One region of the Paenibacillus sp. FSL H8-0261 genome, then DNA from elsewhere that is predicted to be linked to it. Evidence: riboswitches for the same ligand, from Rfam matches in the RefSeq annotation. Region 1 holds a riboswitch; each other region holds the start of a gene.
The links. A riboswitch is a leader RNA that binds a small molecule or an ion and turns the genes downstream of it on or off. The one in region 1 is predicted to bind cyclic di-AMP.

Region 1 (5,041 bases):
TGTTCTTTTTTCCCGGTATGAAGCTTTATGGATTTCCAGTGTTTATCTTCAGTCTAATCGAATGGGTGCTGGCTCTACTTCCGTTATACTGGCTTGCTCCAAAAATGTACGGGCTATTCTTGTCCTCCTTTCTGAACTACTCTTTGTTACTTCATCTAGTTCCATACGTATTGGCATGGCTTATATACATCTTTATCGTGCGCCTGTTCCTTCTATATATGCAGTTTGGTTATACCAGCGGCACGGGGATATTCTCCTCCTTATTCATTTGCTTGAAGTCACTGATTCCGGCAATAGGAATTTCAATCGTACTTGGTGCAGCAGGCCTGATCCTTTTGCTAGTGTGCGGAATAACGGGTATCTTCTATCCTGGCCTACCAGCACTTCTTATTCGTCAACTTTCATCACTGCCCTCAACACTCTTCAAAATGTGGGGAATTTCAGCTCAATATCATCTATGGCACAGTAAAGCATTTCCACAATAATTTGAAGCATTACAGAACATAATATAAGAGTCCCGGTTCCTGAATCAGGAGCTGGGACTCTTTCGCGTTATAGACAAATTATGAGGATTTGCAAAATCGTAAAGACTTTGTTACAATAAGTCCTGTTCCATTGGTAACAAGTTTGTAATCATTTGAAACGATTTCTACATAACTTCATGTATTTGTCGTAGTCATGTCGATAAGTCACTATCTGGTGCATAAAACGCCGAATTCCTTGCACCGGGAAGTGGGGGAACCATATTTTGGGTGAATTGATCTCGCTTTGCAGTGATCATAGGGGAACCTTCTACCGAATCCTTAAGCTAACCTCACAGGCATTGGAAGGGGTACAATTTTTTTGAAGAATTTAAGAAAAGCATGCGTCGCTGCGGCGCTAGGACTTGTGATGGCGTTCTCTATTGGTGGAGGAAGTGCCTTTGCAGATTCTAAGATGGACAGTGTTATTTCAAAGACAATTGGAGTTACCTATAAAACCGGAGGCACTAGCACTGCCGGGTTTGACTGTTCTGGATTTACTACGTATGTATTCAAGAAGGTGGGTCTTTCTTTGCCCCGTACTTCAAAAGCTCAATATAATGTCGGAACTCCTGTAGCCAAAAGCAAATTGCGTTCAGGTGACCTAGTTTTCTTTAACACATTGGGCAACGGCGTATCCCATGTCGGCATTTATGTTGGAAACGGAAAATTCGCACAATCATCATCTTCATATGGCGTGACCATAACTTCACTTAGCCAGTCCTACTGGGCCAATCGCTACGTTGGTGCTAAAAGAGTAATGAGTACTTCCTCATATCAAGCTATAGCCTACGATTAATACTTCCCCACAACTATAACCTCATAATTACATTATATAGACCTGGGTTTGATTATTGACTTAATCGAATCCAGGTTTTCTTTTGCCTTATTATATTCTTTACACCTCTAGAACGGACTTTAAACACTTTTATTTGATAAAAATTTCAATAAATATAAAAATTAGTTTAATATTATCGCTTACATATGCATTTTGTCTTTAAAAAAACGAATTTTTCTGCATGATTATGTTAAAAACGATTGCCAAGCGGCACTCTGTTTGTTACAATAACTGCAGTAAGATTTTAGTAACATTTTTGTAATCATTAAGTTGTTATTTACAAAGGTTTTGTCATGTATTGATTACAAGCTATTCCTAATCAACAGTATCAGCCGAGTTTCCTAACTATTAGGAAAACGGGGGAACCAACTTTGGGTGAATTGACCTCCATTTTTAGAGGGGTCATAGGGGACCTTCAACCGAACCCTTAAGCTAACCTCGTAGGCATCCGGAAGGGGTATAAACTTTTGAAGAAGAAGCTAGCAGCAGCAGTACTTAGCTTTTCCATTATTTTCACCATCGGAGCAGGAAGCGCTTTCGCGGATTCCAAAATGGATAAAGTGATCGACAAGACCATCGGAACTAAGTACGTATCCGGCGGCATCTCCACAAATGGATTTGATTGCTCCGGATTTACAATGTATGTATTTGATAAAATTGGTATAAACCTACCACACCAATCAGGTTCCCAGTATCAAATGGGTACTGCTATCTCCCAAGATGATTTAAGATCTGGAGATCTTGTATTCTTCAATACAAGTGGTAAGGGTGTCTCCCATGTTGGTATTTATGTCGGTGAAGGCAAGTTTGCACACGCATCTTCCTCACGCGGTGTAACGATTAGCTCCCTGAGTGATAGCTACTACGTGAAACGCTACATCGGTGCTAAACGAATTATGAGCACGGATGCTTATCATTCTGTTGCTTCTGAGACAGAAGATAATGATGATGTTCAATAAGTAAATCGTACATAGGCTCTTTTCCAAGATGTTGATTCTTGGGGAAGAGCTTGTTTTTTGTCTTATTTAGTATTTACCCCTCTCAGAATTTGTAAAACAATAATCCTCATAAATTTCTGAGTCGACCATGCCTCTTTTTGTATATAATTAGTTACAAGCATAAACGCCTTCGATGTCCTTATAAGGACCATAAGTATTTTAAGCTAGAAATATAAGACATTTAAAGTTCCCCCGTGAAAGGAGGTCCTTGACCTTATGATAAATCCCTCTGTTACTTTTCATGTAGCGACTATGGAGACCAGTCACGCGGAAGAGATTTGCAACTGGGATTACACTGCCCCTTATAATATTTACGGCTGGATGCCGTGGGAGCAAATGCAGGCTCTTGGAATCGAGTTCGGTGACCCTCAGCTACGGAATGAGCAATATGTCTCCATATTAAATGGGCAAGGGATTTTGTGTGGATTCGCGCAGTTGTTTCCAATGGAAGGGGTTGTTCGCTTGGGGATTGGTATGCGCCCTGATCTATGCGGTCAAGGTCTAGGAAAAATATTCATGGATGCAATCGTGCAAGCAGCCTTGCTTCGTTATCCTGAGCGTGAGATTGATCTAGAGGTATTGACCTGGAACCAGCGGGCGATCCGAACTTACCAAAAGTGTGGATTTACGATTACCGATACGTATGAACGCCTAACCCCCACAGGAAACAAACCTTTTTATTGCATGGTCTATGATAAATAATATTAAATTCCATATTTTTCAATGATTTGATGGCATTATCGTTCATTTTTTTGTCACAAACCCTATGATAACGCTTCACCTTGAGCTATAATGTAGGGAGCAGCTTACATAGAAGGGACGAACTGGGATGCAGAAATGGATCATGAGCGGTTTGTTTTTTGCCGCCTGTGCCTTTGCGGTAGTACTTATGTTTACACTTCCAGGTAAAGAAGAGGTAGCTGAACAGAATAAGCCCACGATGCCGGAAGTTCAATTGGATGCAGCAAAAGCGGAAGCAACCGTGAAAGCCAGCTGTATCACCTGTCACGGCGATCAGCTTCAAGGTGGAGTTGGACCTAGCCTTCAAAATGAAGGTAGTCAGCATGATGCTGAAGGAATCTACAGTATCGTCACTAAAGGACGAGGTCAAATGCCTTCCTTTAAAGAAAAGCTAGCCCCTGAGGAGATTGCAAACGTCGCCCTCTGGCTCTCAGAGAAAAAGTAACAGTAACTACTACCTAAGCAACTAAAAACGCCCGTGCCAGAAGATAGTTCACTATCTGCGCACGGGCGTTTATTTATGAGTTTGGGCGACACTAACGATTTTTCTCAAAGGCTTCATTAAATTCATGTGCCTCTCGAATATCTAGAGCTGTAATACCGTCTTCCTCATTTGATTTCAGTCGTAAAGTCACTATCTTATAATCAATTGTAATATGTGGATGGTGATCAAAGGCTTCTGAAATGGTGGCTACTTCATCAACGAAAGCAATACCCTTCATATATTGGCTGAACATATATTTTCGCACCATGGTATTCTCTTCCAGCTTCCAACCTTCCAGCTTGCTGATCTGCTCACGCAGTTCTTCTTCGGTAAATAACAATTCGTTTCCTCCCTTACTAAAAATTGCAGTAAAATCCGCAGGTCCCTTTACTCGTCTTATTCGTTAAACAAAACATCCCTTAGCTTCTGAGGTCCAAGGGATGTGCCAGGATAAAGGCAATATTTTCGATTAAATGTATTCAAGAATCCCAGCGATTATAACTCGGCTACACCAATTTTAACACGGGCTACTAACTACGGGCAAATTACGCCCCGCGCCCCCTCTTCTTAAATCAAAACAACAGAGGCTAAATCCTCTTCTCCGACTAAAATATTAATGCGGTGCGTGTCCTTATCGTAAATGATAACGCCGCTCCCCACCTCAATCATAGGTTCATTACCCAGCGCGAAGAAAAGATCCTCAGCCAGTGCCTCCCATACCTCCATCTTGGATTCCTGCGGCAATTCTTGCCACTCTTCCGGATCCATTTCAAAAAATAAGTACCCATCGGAAATTCTTCCGACAGCCTCAGTCAAATCCGTTAGGATTTCACCGTAATCTCTACCATGCTTTACACCCACATGTATCACTCCGTTTTCTCCACAGATGAATAATTACTTACCTTATCCATTATAGCCGAAAAAATGACTTCACAAAAAACGGAATGATGTCGATAAATAAGAATATACGTTATTCGGTTTCGAACAGAGTGCCTTGCCGCTGTTTCAAGGATGATATACGCGGCTTTGTCGGAACACATCTTATAATCTCATGGACGAGGTGCATAATGGAAATTTCAACAATACTTGGTTTAATTTTTGGTCTAGTTGCAGTTATTTGGGGTATGATCCTCAAGCACGCTCCTCTTCACGCTTTAGCCACACCTGCTGCTTACGTTATTATCTTAGTGGGTACGGCAGCTTCCATCTTTATGGCCTTTCCGTTCTCGGAGGTCAAGAAGATTCCAAGTCTGTTTAAAATGATTTTTGTCAAAAAGAAATTAATCAGTAAATCCGAATTAATTACTATGTTCATGGAGTGGGCTTCTATTACACGGCGTGAAGGTCTGCTGGCTCTTGAGTCGAAAGTCGATGAAATAGAAGATAACTTCCTCAGAAATGGCATGCGGATGATTATTGATGGAAATGATCAGGATTTTGTCCGCGATGTTCTCATGGA
Region 2 (5,041 bases), 480 kb from region 1:
TATCCTTTACAGCGCTAAGGAGTATGGGTCCCGTCAGCAACTTTTTTCTTTTTACAGTACTCATCTTATTCTCCCTCTTCCTACCGTAAGGTTAGATATTCTGCAATGGGGCCGAGTACAATGACCGGCAGGAACGTCAACGCACCGATAATCACTACTGTACCAATCAGAATTCCCGTAAACAGTCCATTGTCTGTGCGGAACGTGCCAATCGTCTCAGGAACCGGCTTCTTCTTAAGCAGAGAACCTGCTACCGCCAGCATTGCAATGATAGAGACATAACGACCTAGCAGCATGACAATCCCGGTTGTGACATTCCAAAAAGTTGTATTGTCTGCAAGCCCTTCAAATCCTGAACCATTGTTCGCGGCAGAAGAGACATATTCATATAACACTTGGCTGAGTCCATGGAATCCAGTGTTCGTAATCGCCCCTTGCCCCAAATCGGTCAGGAACGCAGCTGCAGTTGGCACAAGGATAATGAACGGATGCACAAGGATCGCAATGGCAATCAGCTTCATCTCCTTGGCCTCTATCTTCCGTCCGAGGAACTCCGGTGTCCTGCCGACCATCAGACCGCACAGGAAGACACCCAGAATCGCATACATCAGCATATTGATCAGTCCGACACCTTTACCACCGAAGACATTGTTGAGCATCATCAGTGCAAGAGGCGTAATGCCTCCCAGCGGCGTCAGCGTATCATGCATATTGTTAACACTACCTGTCGTAGCTGCGGTTGTTACTGAAGTAAACAAGGAAGACTGCGGTATGCCGAAGCGCACCTCTTTACCTTCCATGCTACCTTGTGAAGATTCGATTCCTAGTGCATTGATCGCCGGATTACCTTTTGATTCAGCATAGAAGTTTAGGCTTAATAGCAGAACAAACAAGGTCATCATTGCGGTAAAAATTACCCAGCCCTGACGTTTGTTCTTGGCAAACAATCCGTACATATAAGGGAGCGAAGCTGGCAGCATCCACATAGAGAGAATCTCCAGAACGTTCGTAAGTGGATTAGGGTTCTCAAAAGGATGGGATGAATTGGCCCCGAAGAAGCCGCCACCATTCGTGCCCAGATGTTTGATCGATTCCAAAGAAGCTACTGGACCGATAGCAATTTGTTGTGTTTGGCCCTCTAGTGTAGTGACTTCAAGTGATGGCTTGAGCGTTTGTGGCACATGCAGTCCTACCAGCACCAATGAAACTAACAAAGCTAGCGGAATGAACACACGAATATGTGCTTTGACGAAATCCTCGAAGAAGTTCCCGACTGATTTCCGTCCCGTGATTCCTCTGACAAAGGCAACCGCAACAGAAAATCCGCTCGCTGCAGATGTGAACATCATCATCGTGATGACAGCCATTTGTGAAAAATACGAAAGTCCCGTCTCCCCGCTGTAATGCTGCAGGTTTGTATTAGTCATAAAGCTGATCACCGTATTGAACGAAAGCGTCTGTTCCATATCCGCAATTCCATTCGGATTTAGCGGTAAACCCCGCTGCAATCGAAGAAAGATATAGCTGAAAGTAACCAGTACGATATTCGTTAAAACAAAGCTGAGCGCATACTTCTTCCAGGACATACCGTCCCGTTTTTTCAGGCCGATCAGCTTATAAATTCCTTTTTCCATGCCTCCAAACCATCGATCCGTACGGTTCGGTTCATTAGAAAACACATAATATAAATACGTGCCCATCGGCTTAACCAGCAAGATAAGAATTACGATTACAGCCACTATTTGCAAAATGCCCATGAATGCCCCTCCTTAAAATTTCTCCGGATGAATCAATGCGTAAACCAGATATACAAACAACAGTAGGGTAACAGCGATTACTAGAATCACAGCTTATCCCTCCCTGTATCCTCAACTACACCTGCGCACCAGCGCATAAATCCATAAAACAACCCGTAAATTACAGCTAACGAAGCCACCATATACAGATCCATCATATCTCCCGCACTCCTTCTTTTATCCTTGATGAGGTGATTTATCGATTAGAAAATCAGCATCACCACTATGAGAATAGATTACATAACTTGCACCAAGTCTTTTATAGACCAATCTAGGATTTATTGAGCTTGTGATTACAAAAATCGGCTGTGTCGTCCAGGTGCGGCACATCTGAATGTAGCGGCAGCATAACGTAAAGCTGCTCTCGAACAGATATACCCGTCCTACCGGGAACGGCGGGCGAAACCAAGTATTCTGATGGCGGGTATCAACTAGAACGACTTGTTCAATCCCCATCTCTTCGAGTAGGGCCTTCTCAGGCAAGTTGTTGGTCAATCCGGCCATCTTAATGCCTCTGAATTTTAGAAGCTTAATAAAATGTTCGCCTGCCTTCGTTGGCGCACATACCAGTACATATTCATTCTGATCTGTCATCTCTTATTCTCCTCAAATGCTTTGCTTGTAAGATCAGAGCTTGATCACCCTGATCTTGAAAGAAAAGCTACCGCTAATGATGAATATAACGACCTCTTCGTGAGGTTTTCCATAAATGCTTTGCTTAAAAAAGCACAGCAAAAAGCCACAAAGGATTCTCCTCTGTGGCTCGCTAGCGGTCACATTGCACTCATCCTCTCTCCATACGCTTACGAGGTTAGCTGTCGGATTCGGGCGGTGAGAGTCGCCCTACCTGTATAGATGCGAGCTCACTCGCATCTTCTACAGGATTCACCCCATAACCGGCTTCCGACTCTCACATCGTCTGCCGATTGTTGGTTCCCCCGCTTTCCTTATCGGAAATTAAGCGGATCAAATATTCGATTGTTGTTGAAACAGGAGTAATCATACCCTTATGCAGGAAGAATTGTAAAACCTGATTGATGCCAAAATAATGCAAATTAAAAACTATTTTCGCGTTGGATAGCGCTTACTTGATATCCAATCTCTCTATATCTCTTGTTTACTCGAGTTTTAATCCATTAGCGAAAAGCGGGCATACCATGTGATTTTATTCACCACAAATGTAGAAATCTCAAAAAATCGCCTTTAGTAGGTAAGAAAACAAGAAGTCGAGATTAAGCGAGGAAGAAGCCCGATAACTCGCAATAAATACCTATTTGGTTCCCTTTTCCGTCGTAGTAGGCAGGATTTGGTTTAAATTGCGCTCAAAAGAACACTTTCTGTTTTTACAGAAACACCTTGAAAAGAGTATGATTCGGGTTGAATCTATTTCACGAAATACATTCAACGCTGAGTTCCTGCATTTGCAGGGAACGGGGGAACCATCAGGCCACATGGCCTACTTGGGGTGAATCCGAAGGAGACTGTTCAAGTCTCACATAGGTAGGGCGACTCTCACCGTCCGAATCCGACAGCTAACCTCGTAAGCGTAAAGAGAGAGACCCTTGATCCGCCACGCTTTGGCACAGGTGTGTGTATACCTGTATTCCAAAACCGCAGCAGAGGTCCTCCTCTTGCTGCGGTTTTTGCGTTACCTGAATCTATAGGGTGATAGCATGCTGGACGGGGTGAAAGGAATGAAACACTATTATTGGGGAACTCAGCAAGGGCTACTTGAGCCGATAAGTCTAAATTATGTTTGCTTTGGAGCGTTGTGGTTCGAAGAGGATCATCACAGAACTATTGTCGGCTATGCTTTTGGTCAGAAGCAGATTGAATCACTTCGCCATTTCAGCAGCCCATCTACCTGTGAATACTGTATGGACCGAACAATTATATACGAAATATATAAAAATATCCGAGAAAAGCAACAGCTGCAGGATTGGTCAGCACACCAACGTTTTCCGTGGCTCACCGCCTTTAAGGAACCGTGGAAAGATGTTGCTGTCGGTTGGTACGTAATGAGATCCCGCAACACCTTCCCCTTACATTTATCCGTTATACGCAAACAGAAATTCGGACTATGGCTGGAGCATGCCGCAGTCTGTGAGAATGAAGCTGAAATGCTCGCCTGTATAGAGAAGGCTAATGACATTCACCATGTAGATCTTAAGCTTTTGGAAACCTAAGGAGGAGAAAACTGTCATGGACCAGCGAAGACTATCTCGCATAGAAGTATTCGTCTTTGATTCACCTGAGCCTATTCATTATGGAATGGAGGCTGATCAAGGCAGCCGTTATGGCATCCTGAAACTTACCTGTAAAGGAGGTAGCAGCTGGGGGGCATGTCTTATCTCTGCCAATACCAAAACTTTCGATCTTATTAAATGGAGTTCTTTTCTCAGAATGATATACCATTGCCGGCTAGAGGAAGCGATAGATAAAGTACGTACCCATGGTTCAGAGTGGGATCAGACTCAGTTTGAGCTAGTACAAGGTGCTTTACAGGATTTAAAAGCCAAGCTGCAGGGTAAATCCTTGGCAGGGCACATTGAACAAGGTCGTCTGTACAGAGCTGTCGCTGGTGGGAGAGATTCCAAAGGAGGGCGGCTATATTATAAACCATCCAGTGTTGCGCTTCAAAAACATAGTTATCCAGAACCTGATACCGCCGAGCTTATCAACAAATCCATTTCTTACTTTTCTATATTATAGGTTCATCCCATAAACAATTCTGAAAGGATCGTGTTTATCATGCCTGACCCCTTACCTGCCGAATCCCCCCGTAGAACTATATTTGCAGAGTGTGTTCAGAAGTGTACGAATGATATCTATATGCTCAGTTCCATGTTGTTACAACAATCAGCAGAAGCTGAGGAGGTTACTATCCGTACTTTTAAAGAGCTTCATAAAATATTCCGTCAAAAAAGCTTCGACAGCCAGCTATTCTCTATCGAAGCTTACCGCTCTTGTATCCGACAATGCGCCGATTATTACGCACGCCGGTCTCTTCTGTCTGCCAAGGCGTTGCCTTGGGAGGAACAGCTTATAAAAACGATGTGGTATGGCCTAAAGCTATCTTTACCTCAAATAAGCATCATCCTGCAAAAGAGTGTTCCTGTACTAAAAGCGCAGCTTAGGCGTGTGCGGGAGCAACTGACTGCTCCAGAGGATTTGCTGCCTAGTAGTAATCTATCCGTTGTCTAATCCCTCAAAAGGAAACGACATTTGAGTGTACGGAGGATATA
Region 3 (5,041 bases), 1.1 Mb from region 1:
TTTCACACGCTCTCTGGATGCAGAGTCCGAAGCAAGCTCACAGGCTTTTCCTAATCCAATAATATAAGGGGTGTTTTCCGTTCCGGCACGTCTCCCCTGCTCATGACCCGCTCCGTGAATTAATGGCTCGATGTGAATGCCCTCTCGGATGTACAATGCTCCAATCCCTTTTGGCGCATATAATTTATGGCCTGCCAGCGTTAGAAAATCCACCCCTAACTCAGCCACATCAAGCTCTACTTTTCCAGCGGACTGCGAAGCATCGGTATGTACAAGGACACCCCGTTCATGGCAGACCTCGGCTATTTCTTTGAGCGGCTGAATCGTGCCCGTTTCGTTGTTAGAGTGCATAATGGAAACTAGTATAGTTTGGTCTGTAAGCTGATTTTTCACATCATCTACCTGCACCATTCCATACGTGTCAACAGGTACATAAGTAATCGTGTAGCCCAACTGCTCCAGATACTGACACGGTTTAATTACCGCAGGATGCTCCACTGCAGACACAATAATGTGATTGCCTTTATGTCGATACGTTTGGGCGACGCCCTTGATGACGGTATTATTCGACTCGCTGCCCCCGCTTGTAAAAAGCACCTCACCCGGCGTACAATTCAGGAAATTAGCCATCTGTGTTCTTGCTCGCTCGATTCCGACTTTAGCTTCTTGTCCCAAAGAATGACTGCTTGAAGGATTGCCAAAATGACCATAAAGATAAGGAATCATAACCTCTGCTACTTCCTTATCTACAGGTGTTGTAGCGTTATAGTCTAAATAGATCATTTGTTAAGCCGAGCCTCCTCTAAACCCCTCATACTACGATACATAAAGCTTATACCTTCTGATTACTTAAAAAAGAGATTACCGCAGCCTCAGCTTCATCCAAATTGTTCACCTTAAAGGTAACTCTCTCAATGCCTTCATACTGAGTAGACGTATAATCGTATTTAGGATCATAGTAGTATTCTAACAGCAGCGCAACAGCCTCTCCGAACATATCAGCTTGCAAGCAACGCTCGATTTCCGCCGCAATGGGGATATGAATTCGCGATTTGATACTTCGAAATGCTGAAATGCACTGTTCTTTATATTCTTCTGGTCGATAATCCTCAAGGATTTGCTGCACTCTGGCTTGTAGTGGCATCTCAATCCAAATTTGTGTTCCAATCTCCTTCTGCTCGGCCATGAATGGGGGCATTACGACCTTCCCAATCTTTTTGCTCTCCGCTTCAAACAGTACATAAGGAGCATCCCCAAGCTTAATTAATTCCTCCATAAGAAGACTATCGAACGTTTTTTGATTGTTTGCATGAAGTCCGATCTCGCCAAAGATAGAACCGCGGTGACCTGCCATTCCTTCCAAATCCAAAACAGGATAGCTCTGTGCCTTCAGGCGGTGCAGCAGGTTTGTTTTACCTGTACCCGTATTTCCATGAATGACATAAGGCTTCGCCTTGAATTCATAGGACTCCAGTTCATCGAGTACCCATTTACGGTAAGCTTTATAGCCGCCAATCAATCGGTAAGCGTGAATATCCATTAAAGAAAGTACGGTCGCAGTTGTACGGCTGCGCATACCTCCCCTCCAGCAGAATACAGCCTTGTCCCCTTGAATCGCAGCAAATTCTTTGACAAAGGAAGGTAGCTTCGCAGCAGCAATCTCCAAACCGCGTTCTTTCGCAGCCTGCACACTTGTCTGTTTATACAACGTACCTACTTCAGCCCGTTCCTCATCATCAAAAAAGGGAATATTCAAGCTATCCGGCAGCGTTGCATCTTTATATTCAGAAGGAGATCGAACGTCGATAACGGTGATCTGCTTCTTATTCTTTAACACTCTTAGTTCTTCCAGTGTAATATCCTGAAACAATGCGCTCTCTCCTCTGGTGGCTAACTTCTTAGGTCGCCTCTAAGCTGAACTCCAACTTTATTGCGCAGCTATAACTGCAATCTGACCCGGATGTTCTTCCGTTACCTCTCCGATCAATGCTGCTTCTACACCTGCATCTACTAACTCTTTTAGCAAATCCTCACTTTGTTCAGGAGCAACAGAGATCAGCAATCCACCGGAAGTCACAGCATCACACAGAATATAGCGGCTTAATTGGTCCATCTCTTCCGGATAAAGAATACTGCCCTCCAAATGAGCAAAGTTATTCTTAGTGCCGCCTGGAACAAAGCCCTGCTCCGCGAGCTCTCTTACTCTTGGCAGCATCGGTACATCGCCTTGACGAATAATCAGTCCGTGATTGCTCCCTTTTGCCATTTCCGAGGCATGTCCAAGCAACCCAAATCCGGTAACATCTGTACAAGCATGTACATCATAGGGCTCCATGATTTCTGCCGCTTTTTTATTCAGTGTAGACATGACTGTCGTAAGGCGTGTAGTTTCTTCTGGGGATAGCTGATCCTTTTTAATAGAAGTCGTTAAGATGCCCACACCGATAGGTTTAGTCAAAATCAGCTTATCTCCTGCCTGCGCACCTGCATTCGTTCTTACTTTGTCCGGATGCACAAGGCCCGTAACGGCCAATCCAAATTTAGGCTCTTTATCGTCGATGGAATGTCCGCCCACAAGCGTTGCTCCTGCTTCCTGCACTTTATCTGCTGCACCGCGCAAAATGTCACCGAGAATGCTTTTGTCCAGAACAGAAATAGGGAAGGCCACAATATTAAGCACCGTAAGCGGCTTACCGCCCATAGCATAAATATCACTTAACGCATTAGCTGCTGCAATTTGCCCAAAGGAATAAGGGTCGTCCACGATCGGCGTGAAAAAATCAACAGTTTGCACTAACGCCAGATCATCACTTAATCGATATACCCCAGCGTCATCACTGGTATCAAGACCCACAAGTAGATCCGGATTAGGAACGGTTGGTGGTAGACTGCGAATAACCTGCATGAGATCGGCGGGACCGATTTTGCAGCCGCAGCCCCCTTTTGAAGATAATGAGGTCAATTTTATGGTTTCGGCTTGAGACATCATGACTCAGCTCCTTTAGATAGTTAGTATCGAATAACTTTAATCTTACATCAGTAGACAGCATTGTACAAAATACAGACATACAGAAGAACGCCCCGTAGCCAGTACATACTCCCCGGCTATGGGACGCCCCTCATTTCTCACTTACCACTAAGTTCAACTAATCTGCTGAGTTTCCTGCTGTTTCTCCAAAAACCGCTGAAGTATAGCATTAAATTTCTCCGGCTGACACAGATTACTAGGATCTAATGCGTTAGGGATGATCACTAACTGAGCATGTGGCAGCTGAGACACCATATCCTTCATACAATTAACTCCAAATTCACTAAAGTCACCTACAATACATAAGGCGGGACGCTTAAAAGACTTTAAGCATCTAGTGTAATCCACATGGCTCGTAGCCAGCCTTTGCCGATACAATTCCCGTGGACGTTTATCGAGAAGTCCTCTTCTAATCTCGTTATAAGCCAGATTCCAGCGTTCCCGGTACATCATACGAATCGAAGGCAGTACAAGCTCACTTGGAGCGTAATACATTAACCAGCTACAATAAGCAGCCATAAGCTGGATTTTACCGATTATCGTTGACGCCTGACTTCTACAAAAGCTATCCGCGACAACAATCGCTTTTACTCGTTCTGGATATTGTTTCGCAATATGCTGAACGACGAGCCCCCCATAGGCACTCCCAACAAAAACAGCCTCACGAATACCCAAATCATTTAATAGCATAATTATATCTAGACATTGGGTTTCAATAATCTCGTTTGGGGCCTGCAGTAATTCACCTGATTTGCCATTCCCCCGTAAATCACACAGAATCACTTTATATTTATCAGAAAAATACTCCAATTGTGGCTTGAACATACTATGTGTTAATCCATGTCCATGGATAAACACAACCGGAGCCCCTGTTCCATTGATTTCGTAATAGAGCGAAGTTCCATTCAGTTTAGCAATAGGCAAAGTTAACACCTCTTTCATAGATAGGTTCTACAACTATATCTGCTTTTTAACGCAGCAAAAAACCACAGAGGGATTCTCTGTGGCTATTCATCATCAAATACGCCATTCATCCTCTCTCCATACGCTTACGAGGTTAGCTGTCGGATTCGGGCAGTGAGAGTTGCCCTACCTGCATGGATGCATTTATGCACCTGGAACAGGATTCACCCCATAACTAGTACCGATTGTTACACTGGTTCCCAGTTGTTGGTTCCCCCGCTTTCCTTAACGGAAATTAAGCGGACTTCTTATGTAATTGTCAGTTATGTGATGAATCATACTCCGTGTAAGGTTTCTTGTAAAGTTGAGCCGTGGGCAAAATAATGTTGAAAGCCATGCTTTTCATTTCATATTGAGCATACACTTCGTTTTCTCTTTCTTTTGCTCTTGTTTACTCAATATATCTAAAAAAAGCCGAGCGGCCATCAGAGATCAATCCCTGAACCACTCGGCTTCGTTATACAATCATATGGCTACAACAGATCGGCGTTTTTCAATGCATGCTCCCAGCTCGGAAAAAAGAACAGCGCACTTCTCATAAGATCAGGATCGCTTTGCTTCACTTGTTTTTTGCTGATCGAGCTTCCATCGGTTTGAAGCTTTTTGATACGACTTAACACTTCATCAGCCTCCAAAGGAATTTCCATTGAAACACTCCTTTCTCAGTGACCTGGTTTCCAATCATTTTCTCCATAATATGCAAATTTATTCTTCATTTCGGTTTATACGAATTAAACCAGCTGATAGACCGGTTGTTCAGCAATAAAATAAGTGGGAATCATTGGGTATTTCTGTGCCAGAACTTCAGCTAAATATTTCATTCCTGGAGCTTCACTTTCCGCATGACCTAACATAATCAGCGCTTTTGATCTGCCTTGGTGGACAGCATCCCTCACATATTCTGGAGTTTCCCATTCGGGGCCCTCGCCAGCAATAATTAAATCAAGATTATGCTGATTAAAAAGAGGAATAGCCATCGTCCCACCTCCTCTGTAACCTACTAATATCCCCACTTGTCTGCATGTCTGGGATAGGTCTCCGGCAGCACGT
Region 4 (5,041 bases), 1.2 Mb from region 1:
GGGTGCGGATGATTATGGAACGATGCGCGAGGTCATCCGGCGGCGGTATGAACGGGTGCTGAAAGAGAACCTGCCGATACCAGATCTTATCGTAGTCGATGGTGGTAAAGGGCAGATATCCTCAGCTATTGATATTCTGGAGAACGAGCTGGGGTTATTCATTCCGGTCTGTGGTCTCGTTAAGGATGATAAGCATAAGACGGCTCAGCTTTTGGTTGGAGATCCGCCAGAACCTGTCGCTTTGGCTCGGGATAGTCAGGAATTTTATCTGTTGCAACGGATTCAGGATGAGGTGCATAGATTCGCCATCACCTTCCACCGTGAACAACGTGGGAAGTCCATGGTTACTTCTAAACTGGACTCCATACCAGGTATAGGCGAGAAGCGGCGCAAGGCGCTGCTTAAGCATTTCGGATCACTAAAGAAAATTAAAGAAGCCTCCATAGAGGATTTTAAATCACTTTCTATTGGCGAAAAGCTGGCTAGTCAAATTCTTGAGGCGCTCAAGGATGAAGAGCCAGCGACATAGGCATTCGAAATACTGGAATGATGTATACGTAAATATAAAAAAGGTGTCACAGCAGTTTTCTGCTGTGACACCTTTTTTAATTATAGGTTATCCACCCGTTACTTCTTTAAATTACAGATGTAGGTTCAACCGGCTTAGGTTCTGATTTTTGCGGTGGATTAAACCGATAGACGATGTAGGCGACTATGAACGGCATGATAATCGCGAAGATACCAGCCCCTACATTCACGCTTTCCTTCATAAAGATCAGCGTAGCGCCCATCAGAATGCTGTCAAACACGACGTGACTGAACATGACGGCAATAAAGCCGTAACGAAGGAATATATAGCTAAAGAGCAAACCGATCACGGTCAGCTCAATAGGACGGGAACTGATGGGGTAGATCGGATACAGCGTATGGCCAAACGCCCAAACCAGCGTGGTGATCAGGCAAGCAATGAACGTGCTTCGGAATACTTTTTTCAACATAGGAATTCCGAAAAAACGATAAATGGCTTCCTCGGATAAACCAGCGAGCCATGCAACGATGGGCAGCAGCCAAGCATATCTCATGTTGTAAGGAGATTGAGTAGCGTCAGTAGTGGACCAGTTCTGCAAGGTAAGTGATAATACGATGAACATAAGGGTCTGCACCCCTAGCAGCACGAATGCCCAGACGTATCCAGCCCGGATACTATCCAGAACATATTTTCCATAGCCAGGCTCTTTAGCACGAGGCCATGGGTTCATCCCCTCTTCTTTTTTCCATAGGCCGTCCCCTCCAACTAAAGAAAAATAGAGCAGGGAAGACATTAGGAGGCTATATAAGGCATAAATGATGAACATTATGACGGAAGTTATCTGAGCCTCGAGTCCTTCGCCTGAGGATTCAGGGAGCATATTATAGGTGCTGATCATCATGATTACAAAATAAGCTGAGCTTAGGAATATTCCACGCTTAAAGGAGGTATGTTCTCTTCTAAGTATGCTGTAGATGAGTGCCAGAATTCCTAAAGCTAAAGTAGGCAAACCGTAGCCGAATAAAGTAAACTTTTCCGCGAGAGAGGTCTGGTCCTTTACATAGGTGGTATGCCAGGCTGGAGCGGTGAATCCTGCTTTAAAGCTGGATACCTGTTCGCCAGTGAAATCGAAATAATAGTGTAGTAAGGATTCGCCGATCTGAACGGAACGATCTGTATACACGAGCCCGTAGTTTCCCGTATTCGATTCAATTTGTAGCTTGGCGGGATTTACATCCCATTCCTGAAGCCAGGGACGGGCAAGATTTTCTTTTTGTGCAAGTGATAAGGTAGTACCCTTGTCCTCTTCTTTTGCACTGGTGGATACATTGTTTGGTAATCCGGTACCTGATCCTTCTGCACCTTGTGTGAAAGCGACAACTGCACCAGTATACATATTGAGGTCAACAGAGATCAGTGGCTCTTGTTCCGCTGAAGGACTAAGTGTTACACGGAAAATGTCAAAAGGATATCGTTGATCCAATTTCTTTTTTGTATAGTCCTCCAAAAGCTTCTCGCGGGACATATAACCATAAAAGGAAGAGTCCGTATCGTACAGTACATTCCACTGATCGGTTGGTGCTTTGGTGTAGTTCAGCTTTTGTTCTGCGAATGATATGGCTTTGTCGCGGGCTTCCGCCTTACTGATGACAGTAGTATCTTCCCCGGCAGGGCTATTTAGCACCGAGGGAGCAATTTGAAACATAATAAATAGAATAAGACCGATAATGCCCGAGATGATGAGCCTCTTGGAGAGGGCACGTTGCTGTAAGGGCTGGCCAACGGGATTCATGTAACGCCTCCTTGTAAACTGACAATGTTATGTTCCATTATAGTATTAGTGCCATGATAGTTACAAAAATCATCGTATATTCTTTTTATGGGTAATAGAGATATTATAGAATAGGTAGCTGAATATATACCATGAATTTAAGGTGATTATTTCTTCATTTTTCATGAAAATCGATGCAATTGCAGGGAAAACACGGAAAAGTGATGAGAAAAGGCACTCTTAGTGGTACATCCTCTCCAAACCGCATTTTTCATATGAATCACCATTAATAGTGTCTTTGTGATTTATCGAAATAACATATATAATTTGTATGCAATTGTATATAGCCGAATTTCAGGTGAAAACGGGGGAACCATAAGAAGTAATGAAAAGATGAGTATACGCCATAGGCGTTGTCTTTATTCATCAGGGGTGAATTTCGTTCTAGGAACGAATAGGGCAGCCTGCACAGTCCGAATCCGTCAGCTAACCTCGTAGGCTAATTTACTGCAGGAACCAAGGGTAGCATTGGTTTTCCAGTGCTTTTTTTGTTGGAATTCTTTAAATTTAGATAAGAGGGTGAGCGTAGTGGCTTCACAGTTTCGCAGGGTTTCTGAATCAAAGTTCCTGAAGCTCTCTCCGCCTCAGATTATGGTGCTTGGTTTTGCATCGATCATTCTGATTGGAGCCTTGCTGCTTATGCTTCCCATTTCAAGTACCAGTGGGAATGTTGTGAGTTTTATTGATGCGTTGTTTACTGCAACATCGGCCACCTGTGTGACAGGACTTGTGGTGCTGGACACCGGGACGACATTCACCATTTTTGGGAAAACCGTAATTATGGTGCTTATCCAGGTTGGTGGCTTAGGGTTTATGACAATGGCGACCTTATTTGCCATGATGATGAAACGCAAAATTTCCTTGCGGGACAGACTGATCCTTCAGGAAGCAATGAACCAAGGCTCTATGGAGGGGATTGTTCGACTGATCCGGAGAGTACTTATTTATTCCTTGGTCATCGAAGGCTGTGCAGCGGTGCTTCTGTCCATACGCTGGGCGTTTGATATGCCACTGGGAAAGGCCATTTATTTTGGAATATTTCATGCGGTGTCTATGTTTAATAATGCTGGATTTGATATTTTCGGGGATTTCCGGAGTTTAACCGATTATGTATATGACCCGCTAGTGAACATCGTGGTGATGTTTCTGATTGTCTCTGGCGGTATTGGTTTTATTGTCATGTCGGATCTGGTGGAGTTTCGTGTCAAACGTAAATTATCTTTGCATAGCAAAGTTGTACTCTCCACCACTGCAGGGCTTATTCTTATCGGCGCTTTGGTTATTTTTATATTTGAATTTACGAATCAGCGCACACTGGGGAATTTAAATTTCGGCGGCAAAATATTATCGGCATTCTTTCAGTCCGTATCGCCCCGAACCGCTGGCGCCAATACGGTGGATATTGCCGGACTGCGGCAAGCCTCACAGTTCTTTATGGTTATTCTTATGTTTATTGGTGCATCTCCAGGATCAACAGGTGGCGGGGTCAAGACTACAACCTTTACGATTATGATTGGTGCAGTAATCGCGATGCTGCGCGGACGTGAAGATGTTGTACTGTTCCGTTACCGGTTGGCGCAGGAGCGTATCTATAAAGCGTTGACGCTAACATTACTCGCTTTGCTATTGGTCCTCACGGTGTCGATGTTACTGTCCACAACAGAGGATAGTAATTTCTTAGCGATATTATTTGAGACGACCTCAGCTTTTGCCACGGTGGGACTAACCATGGGCCTGACACCTGAACTGTCTATCTTCGGCAAGATTCTGATCTGTCTGACGATGTTTGCGGGGCGGCTAGGTCCATTGACATTAGTGTATGCGCTTGGACCAAAACAGGGTAAACCATTGTATAAGCACCCAGAAGGTAAAATAATTATTGGATAGGAGTTAATCCGAAATGAAAGCACAGCAATTTGTAGTAATCGGGTTAGGCCGCTTTGGCTCAAGCCTTGCACTTGAGCTGATGGAAATGGGCTACGAGGTGCTCGGCATTGATCACCATGAGGAGCGTGTGGAGGAAATGAGCGATCACCTGACGCATGCGGTAGTGGCTGATGCTACAGATGAAGGAATTATGCGCTCGCTCGGCGTACGGAACTTTGACTGTGGGATTGTAGCGATTGGTGACAATATGGAACGAAGTATTCTGGCTGCGATTTTGTTAAAAGAGATTGGAGTCAAGCAAGTGGTAGCCAAGGCGATCTCGATCCTTCATGGTCGTGCGTTGTCCAGGCTGGGCGTGGACCGGGTTATTTTTCCGGAGCGGGATATGGGCATTCGTGTAGCACATCAGCTCGTGACACCCAATTTGCTGGATTATATTGAACTGTCCAAGGATTATAAAATCGTCGAGCTAACCGTTCCGTCTTGCATGAACGGGAAAAGCTTGTCAGATTTAAATACAAGAGCGAAATATGGCTGCAGTATTGTTGCCCTGAACCGGGAAAGTGGAATTATAGTGGCTCCAACGGCACATGATCATTTGAGTGAGGGCGACGTTATGGTACTCATTGGTTCTAATGAAAGTATTGATCGATTTGAGGATGAAGTTGTAAACCAAGATTAAATAGAAAAGCCCTCCGTCCTTTACATGGGACGGAGGGCTTTTTTTAATTAAGGCTGCACGCAGAGGTATGTACTATTTCTCTCGTTCCGTTAGAAACATCTCTTCTGTGACC

Region 2: another riboswitch for cyclic di-AMP. It lies ahead of MHI27_RS02645 (hypothetical protein); the one in region 1 lies ahead of MHI27_RS00540 (C40 family peptidase).
Region 3: another riboswitch for cyclic di-AMP. It lies ahead of MHI27_RS26285 (alpha/beta fold hydrolase); the one in region 1 lies ahead of MHI27_RS00540 (C40 family peptidase).
Region 4: another riboswitch for cyclic di-AMP. It lies ahead of MHI27_RS25830 (TrkH family potassium uptake protein); the one in region 1 lies ahead of MHI27_RS00540 (C40 family peptidase).

Annotation. Positions count from the first base shown of each region.
Region 1 is NZ_CP150297.1:110,915-115,955, reverse strand. It holds gene MHI27_RS00550 (hypothetical protein) at 1-485, shown strand, start outside; cyclic di-AMP (ydaO/yuaA leader) riboswitch at 700-838, shown strand; gene MHI27_RS00545 (C40 family peptidase) at 892-1,320, shown strand; cyclic di-AMP (ydaO/yuaA leader) riboswitch at 1,680-1,821, shown strand; gene MHI27_RS00540 (C40 family peptidase) at 1,827-2,318, shown strand; gene MHI27_RS00535 (GNAT family N-acetyltransferase) at 2,574-3,059, shown strand; gene MHI27_RS00530 (cytochrome c) at 3,187-3,543, shown strand; gene MHI27_RS00525 (4a-hydroxytetrahydrobiopterin dehydratase) at 3,635-3,922, opposite strand; gene MHI27_RS00520 (hypothetical protein) at 4,150-4,443, opposite strand; gene motA (flagellar motor stator protein MotA) at 4,650-5,041, shown strand, end outside.
Region 2 is NZ_CP150297.1:592,679-597,719, reverse strand. It holds gene kdpB (potassium-transporting ATPase subunit KdpB) at 1-64, opposite strand, end outside; gene kdpA (potassium-transporting ATPase subunit KdpA) at 81-1,757, opposite strand; gene kdpF (K(+)-transporting ATPase subunit F) at 1,770-1,847, opposite strand; gene MHI27_RS02650 (hypothetical protein) at 1,974-2,390, opposite strand; cyclic di-AMP (ydaO/yuaA leader) riboswitch at 2,581-2,770, opposite strand; cyclic di-AMP (ydaO/yuaA leader) riboswitch at 3,192-3,357, shown strand; gene MHI27_RS02645 (hypothetical protein) at 3,491-3,982, shown strand; gene MHI27_RS02640 (hypothetical protein) at 3,999-4,508, shown strand; gene MHI27_RS02635 (hypothetical protein) at 4,548-5,000, shown strand.
Region 3 is NZ_CP150297.1:5,918,730-5,923,770, forward strand. It holds gene MHI27_RS26270 (cysteine desulfurase family protein) at 1-783, opposite strand, end outside; gene mnmH (tRNA 2-selenouridine(34) synthase MnmH) at 833-1,870, opposite strand; gene selD (selenide, water dikinase SelD) at 1,928-2,986, opposite strand; gene MHI27_RS26285 (alpha/beta fold hydrolase) at 3,143-3,952, opposite strand; cyclic di-AMP (ydaO/yuaA leader) riboswitch at 4,059-4,243, opposite strand; gene MHI27_RS26290 (hypothetical protein) at 4,465-4,638, opposite strand; gene MHI27_RS26295 (Nif3-like dinuclear metal center hexameric protein) at 4,723-5,041, opposite strand, start outside.
Region 4 is NZ_CP150297.1:5,808,997-5,814,037, reverse strand. It holds gene uvrC (excinuclease ABC subunit UvrC) at 1-529, shown strand, start outside; gene MHI27_RS25835 (CPBP family intramembrane glutamic endopeptidase) at 636-2,321, opposite strand; cyclic di-AMP (ydaO/yuaA leader) riboswitch at 2,636-2,815, shown strand; gene MHI27_RS25830 (TrkH family potassium uptake protein) at 2,952-4,247, shown strand; gene MHI27_RS25825 (TrkA family potassium uptake protein) at 4,261-4,929, shown strand; gene MHI27_RS25820 (LysR family transcriptional regulator) at 5,002-5,041, opposite strand, start outside.